Regions from separate parts of the Bacillus hominis genome, predicted to be linked through region 2. Evidence: riboswitches for the same ligand, from Rfam matches in the RefSeq annotation. Region 2 holds a riboswitch; the other holds the start of a gene.
What was found. A riboswitch is a leader RNA that binds a small molecule or an ion and turns the genes downstream of it on or off. The one in region 2 is predicted to bind preQ1.
Positions count from the first base shown of each region.

Region 1: it holds a riboswitch for preQ1, as region 2 does, so the genes downstream of both, QUF93_RS10225 (QueT transporter family protein) here and queC (7-cyano-7-deazaguanine synthase QueC) in region 2, are expected to answer to the same signal.

Region 1 is NZ_JAUCFS010000005.1:1,533,704-1,537,128, forward strand. Features, by position in the region: gene QUF93_RS10210 (DMT family transporter) at 1-103, opposite strand, end outside; gene QUF93_RS10215 (reverse transcriptase-like protein) at 117-503, opposite strand; gene QUF93_RS10220 (aldose 1-epimerase family protein) at 679-1,551, opposite strand; PreQ1 riboswitch class I at 1,684-1,728, shown strand; gene QUF93_RS10225 (QueT transporter family protein) at 1,735-2,220, shown strand; gene QUF93_RS10230 (ribonuclease H family protein) at 2,351-3,010, shown strand; gene QUF93_RS10235 (zinc-finger domain-containing protein) at 3,023-3,199, shown strand; gene QUF93_RS10240 (DUF2564 family protein) at 3,234-3,425, opposite strand, start outside.
Region 2 is NZ_JAUCFS010000005.1:1,288,116-1,291,540, reverse strand. Features, by position in the region: gene queF (preQ(1) synthase) at 1-352, opposite strand, end outside; gene queE (7-carboxy-7-deazaguanine synthase QueE) at 371-1,087, opposite strand; gene queD (6-carboxytetrahydropterin synthase QueD) at 1,080-1,571, opposite strand; gene queC (7-cyano-7-deazaguanine synthase QueC) at 1,571-2,233, opposite strand; PreQ1 riboswitch class I at 2,327-2,370, opposite strand; gene QUF93_RS08890 (ATP-binding protein) at 2,579-3,425, shown strand, end outside.

The DNA.
Region 1 (3,425 bases), 250 kb from region 2:
ATGGACCAACGAAAGACATAGCATTTTGAACGACAACAAACGTAGCTCCCCAAATAAAAGAGACAAATAATAATGCGAGAGGAGCAATCCACCCTTTTTTCACACTCATACCCCCGTTAATTTTGTGAAATGGCTTTTCTAGCCAATTCATCAGCGACTTTATTTTGACTACTTGGAATCCACTTAATAAAAAAGAGATCGAAATTTTTTATGTACTGCAGTGCTTCTTCTAGAAGCGGTGCAAACATTTTATTTTTTGCGTATTCTTTTTCAACAGCCCGCTCAACAAGTTGGGAATCTGTACGAAAAGATACACTGCTATAATTATGCGCTGCGCAATACTTTAATGCTGCAAGTAAAGCGTGGTATTCTGCTTCATGGTTTGACATTGTCCCAAGTGGTAATGACAATTGTACAGGTGGCTGTACCCCTTTAATAAAAACCCCGGCACCAGAAGGGCCAGGATTTCCTTTTGTTGCACCATCAATATATACTTCAATCAAAATGCGAAACCTCCAAATTATAAGATTATCCCGCGTTAACGGGTAGTAAGACACCCACCTCAAAACTCGGCTGAAACAATGAAGTTAGGTGGGTGTCGGGCTGCCCGTAAATGCCCGATTGGTGTGGGCTAATAATCAGTGGGGATGAACACCCCCCACTGATTAAAGTTTCACTTTATCCAATTGTAATGCTATAACGACATGTAAATGTTTCATTCGCTTGTAAAGACTGAATTCCTTTTTTTTCTTTGAAATCTTTTGCTGGTTTTACTTCATCAGCGATTCCATACCAAGGTTCAATACATAAGAAAGGTGCGTTATCTCCTGGTGTCCATACGCCGACAAATGGGAACCCATCAAATTCTACTTTTACAAATTTATTATGTTTATGTGAGCGAATCGAAATTTCATTCGTATTCATATTTTCAAAAATAAGTGCGTCATTTTTGAATAAATCGTATGTAAGTGGTAACTCTTTTGTATTTTCAGCGATTAGTTGCTTGTTACTTGAAAGATAAGGTCCTTCTAGTACACTTGTTTCTAAGCGTTCTGAACCATTAAATGATAGATGATAATCTGTAAATGATTCGCCGTCTACTAATGGGAAATTGAATCCAGGGTGTGCTCCAATTGAGAAGAACATCTCTTTTGAAGAAGGATTATTTACTTCATATGTAACATGTATATTTTGTTCTTCTAACTCATAAGAAACAAGTAATTTAAATTCGTATGGATACTTTTGTAGTGTCTCTTCATTACTCGTAACGATATAAGTGATGTTTGTTTCACTTTGTTCTTTAACAGAGAACGAAAGGTCACGGGCAAAACCATGCTGTGTTAATGAATAAGGTTTACCGTCTACGTAGTATGTATTTTCTACTAATCGACCGACGATTGGAAACAAGATTGGTGCACGACGTCCCCAATAAGTAGAATCACCTTGCCATAAATATTCTGTGTTGTCTTCTTTTAAGCGAACGCTTTGCAGTTCTGCACCTTTGTCAGAAATGGAAACGATCACTTTTTCGTTTTGAATTGTTGCGGTCATGAAGTGAAACCTCCTAAATATTTCATATGTTTCATTATACGTTGTCTAAAAGAAAAAAGGTAGTTCATGATAGGAATCTATTGACGAAAGAGTGCCTATTGCGTAAAATATAATCTTGTTGCTTAAAAAGCGAATGACGTGGTTCGAAACCATCCCACGTAAAAAAACTAAGGAGATTTTGTCATGAATATAAGAACATTAGTCGGTAATGGTATTTTAGCGGCATTATATATTGCTGTTTCTATGCTTATTCAGCCATTTGGCTTTACGAATGTACAGTTTCGTATTTCAGAGATGTTTAATCATCTCGTTGTATTCAATAAGAAAGCAATTTACGGGATTGTATTAGGTGTATTTTTAACGAATCTCTTTTTCTCACCTATGATCGCTTATGATTTAGTATTTGGAGTAGGGCAATCAATTCTTGCACTACTTGCAACTATTATTTCTATGCGCTTTATTAAAGGTGTTTGGGCTCGTATGATTTTTAATACAGTTATTTTTACAATTACAATGTTTATGATAGCAATTGAACTTCATCTTGCGTTTGATCTGCCATTTTTATTGACATGGCTAACTTGTGCAGTTGGTGAATTTGTTGTGATGGCGATTGGTATGCCTGTAATGTACTGGATTAATAAGCGAGTGCAATTTGAAAGATTTATGTAATAGATGAAAGAGCTGTTCCTTATATAGGATGGCTCTTTTTGTATGTGATTATATTGAATATAATACTGTGACTCTTGATAAAATATAATAAAATAAATATTAAGAAGTCTTATTATAAGGGGAATCTAGTATGAAATATAAAATACATTGGTTGTATAAAACGAAGCGTGGTTTACAAACTGAATTAACAACAGATTATATGAACATAGAAGAAGTGCTTCAATTTGCGGAGGATTTTGAGAAAACAGGTAGGGTGAAAGAACTTTTATTTTACGATGAAATGGATGCAGAATGGTCATTAAAAGAAATGAAAAAACTAAGTAAGCAAGTGGAGGAAGATCCTCAAGAAATTCAAGTTTATTTTGATGGTGGTTATGATGTGCAGACGAAAGAAGCTGGGGTTGGCATATGTGTATACTATAAAAAAGGAAATACAAATTATCGAATTCGTCGCAATGCATACATAGAAGGCATATATGATAATAACGAAGCGGAGTATGCAGCATTATTATACGGGATGAATACACTCGAGGAATTAGGAATTAAATATGAAGCAGTTACACTTCGGGGTGATTCTCAAGTTGTACTGCAGCAATTAGCTGGTGAATGGCCTTGCTATGATGAACATTTAAATCATTACTTAGATCAAATTGAACAAAAAGCGAAGAAAATGAAATTAAAGCTTGTTTGTGAACCGATATCTAGAAAACAAAATAAAGAGGCGCATCAATTAGCAACGCAAGCATTAGAAGGAACGGCAATTGACAGTCATAAAGAAATAACCGAATAGAGAGGTGCAAAGGTGAATAAAAAGCAACTCATTACAGAGGTAAATGACTTATTAGAGACGTATTGCGAAGGATGTTTCTTACAGGATCATAATCGGAAAAATCATAGTAAATACTATGCCCATTCTTTTTGTATACGGCAATGTACGGTTGGAGAGAAATTGAAAAAGTATGGGGAGCAATTGTCATGAAAAAACATCCAGAGAATTTTCTCTGGATGTTTTTTTAATGCTTCGCTTCGTGTAATTGATGCTCACATTTACTTAATTTCTTTTCCTCATTCATTAGAAATGGCTCATCTAAATCTGTCGCAACAGATTTCATAATTTCAAGCTGGGAGCGAGCTGCTTCTACAGCAGTAGTAGCATGCTCTAATGTGTCTGGATCCATTGAAATTGTTGCAGAACCTACCATCTT
Region 2 (3,425 bases):
CAATATAGCGTGGATCCATTAATTTAATTAAATCATTCATAATAACGTTCATGCAATCTTCGTGGAAGTCACCATGATTTCGGAAGCTAAATAAATATAGCTTTAAAGATTTACTCTCTACCATTCTTTGTTCTGGAATGTAGCTAATATAAATTGTTGCAAAATCTGGTTGTCCTGTTTTCGGACATAAACTTGTAAATTCAGGACAGTTGAATTTTACAAAGTAATCACGGTTTGGATGGTTATTATCAAATACCTCTAAAATTCCCGGGCTATATTCAAATAAATATTTTGTATTTTGATTTCCTAGTAATGTTACATCTTTTAAATCTTCGTCTAATCTTCCTGCCATTTTAAACATCCCTTCTTGTTATACTCCTCGTTTATTTCCCCATACTAACGCATGGAGCTGAGGCAATACTTTCGCATCATTCATTTCTTTACAATTCACAGCTTTTTCAATAAGCCATTCATATTTTTCTAATAAGTTTTTTATAAGCACCGCATCATCCACTGTTTTCGTATCATCATTCCCTACTTGTAAGAAAAATGGTACATTCGGATAACGCTCATGCATCTTAACTGCATATTCAAAATCTTGATCATCGAATACTACTACTTTTAAACTAAAATCTTTCCCTGCTAGTTTATGAATAACAGAATCTAACATCTGAAAATCTGTTTTCATCGCCGAACTTGGTGGTTTTGGAGAAATCGTTACCTCATCAATTTGAAGCAACCAATCTTGCCATTTACTTCCTTGTGTTTCTATCGCTGTTCGCATTCCATTCTCCTTTAATATAGAAAGAAGAAATTGCATATTTTTCAGCAAAACAGGATTTCCACCTGAAATCGTAACATGAGAAAAGTTTTCTCCACCAATTTCTACAAGATCATTCCAAATATCTTCCGGTGTCATTTGTTTAATTTGATCTTTGGCCGATCCATCCCATGTAAAAGCAGAATCACACCAAGCACAGCTATAATCACAGCCCGCTGTACGGATAAACATTGTCTTTTGGCCTACAACCATTCCTTCTCCTTGAATAGTCGGACCAAATATTTCTAAGACGGGGATTTTACTCATCGAGCATCCACTCCCGTCTTACTTCCGCATAACTAGTCGGTGTCTCAAAAAGACGAACAAATTCAACGCGAGCTCCCTTGTATTCGTTCTCACGATTATCTTTCGTTAATGCTTCTGCCATCTTTTCATAAATCCAAACGACCATATTTTCAGCAGTCGTATTCATTTCTGGCAATGTTTCGTTTAAATAACGATGATCTAAATAAATTTCTATTTCATTTTTCCAAATCTCTTTTATATCTCCAAAGTCAATTGCAAGGCCTATTTCATTTACATATCCGCTAATTCCAAATACGACTTTATATGTGTGTCCATGTAAATTTTTACATTTCCCTTCATAGCAGTGTAAATGGTGCGCTGCATCAAATGTAAATTCCTTGCTGACCATTACTCTTTTATTATGATATTTGAGTTGTTCACGCTGAATATCCTTGTCCATTTTTTGTAAATTTTCTACGATGCGAAATCCAAAAAAGTTATCCATTAGTTGCTCGCTCCTTCGCGTTCTTGTAGATACGTATCTAATCCTGCTTTACGAAGTTGACATGCTGGACATTCACCGCAACCATCACCAATGATTCCGTTATAACATGTTAATGTTTTTTCTCTAACAAACTCAAATGCTCCAAGTTCATCAGATAATTTCCATGTCTCTGCTTTATCAATCCACATAAGTGGTGTATGAATAACAAACGGATAATCCATAGATAAATTTAATGTAACGTTTAATGATTTCACAAACACGTCACGACAATCTGGATAACCACTGAAATCAGTTTCGCATACACCCGTTACAATATGACGTGCTCCAACTTGTTTTGCTAATACAGCCGCAAATGATAAAAATAGTAAATTCCGTCCATCTACAAATGTTGATGGCAATTCACCTTCTTCATGTGTAATCTCCATATCCGTTCTCGTTAACGCATTTGGAGCAAGTTGATTTAATAAGCTCATATCTAGTACCGTATGTTTAATTCCTAACTCTTTCGCGATTTCCGCTGCACAATCAATTTCTAACTTATGACGTTGATTGTAATTAAACGTTACAGCTTCCACTTCTGCAAACTGTTGTATTGCCCAAAATAAACATGTTGTACTATCTTGTCCACCACTAAAAACAACAACTGCTTTTTCTTTTTTCATTTCACTCATTCTCCTTCTCTACTACGAATAAGAAGAAAGAACGTTCTTGAACTGTCACAATAAAAAAACAAAACAATACCTAAGGATATTGTTGTTTCTATAGTTTTTTATAGAGGGAGTTCGCGAACCTCTCCCATGCAGTGCACGGAATTTCTTCTTTCATTAACAAAGATTATTGTAACATATTGTATACTACCATAAAAAATTTCTGATTTTTTCCGCTATTTCACATTTCATTTCTTTCATTTTATAGTATGATTAATTTAATGTGAGAAGAGAGGAGGCATCCAACTGAAACTCTTTATTATTTATCTCTTTTTAAATATATTATCCATCCTTGTTACAATGCTTGTATATCATTTATTTTGGAATCAAAAAGGGAAACGCTCTCCAAAATTAAATTCAGCTATATTTATTATATTATGTTGCCTCGCTACCATACTATGTATCACTTTCGCAGCAAAAACAAATTATGGATTTCAATTTGATATGCGTCATATCGTATTAATTGTTGGTACATTAACAGGGGGGCCAATTGCTGGTGCTTCTATCTTAGCTGTATTAAACATATACCGCTTCTTATTAGGAGGAATAGGTGTTTTCCCATCCTTTATCGCTTCGGTTCTACTATTCATTGTTCTACTATTAACATACAAACTGTTTAACCGAAGTTCTAATCGTATAAAAATAGCACTCGCTATCTTTTACAGTCTCATATTCGGATTTGTCTGGATACCATTTTTCCTTTCAGAGGTTACAAATACGGCAGATTATATACCACATATTATCGTGTACGAACTATGTACGATGCTTGGTACAATTCTTATTTTATATTTGCTACACATATTACAAACACAAGTTCGTCTCCAAAATGAACTTATAAATGCTGAAAAATTTCATTTAATCGGTGAAATGGCAGCTTCTATCTCTCATGAAATTCGTAATCCTTTAACTGCAACGAAAGGGTTTTTACAACTTTTACAGTCAGATACATGTTCTGAGAAAGAACGAAAATTATATATCGACATAGCCATTAATGGTATCGAACAAGCAAATCATGTTCTTACAGACTACTTAACTTTTGCAAAACCGAGTATTGAAAAAGAACAACAATTACAAGTAGAGGAAGAATTACTTCATGCGTTATCTTTAATTACACCTCTCGCCAATTTAACAAATGTTCGTATACATT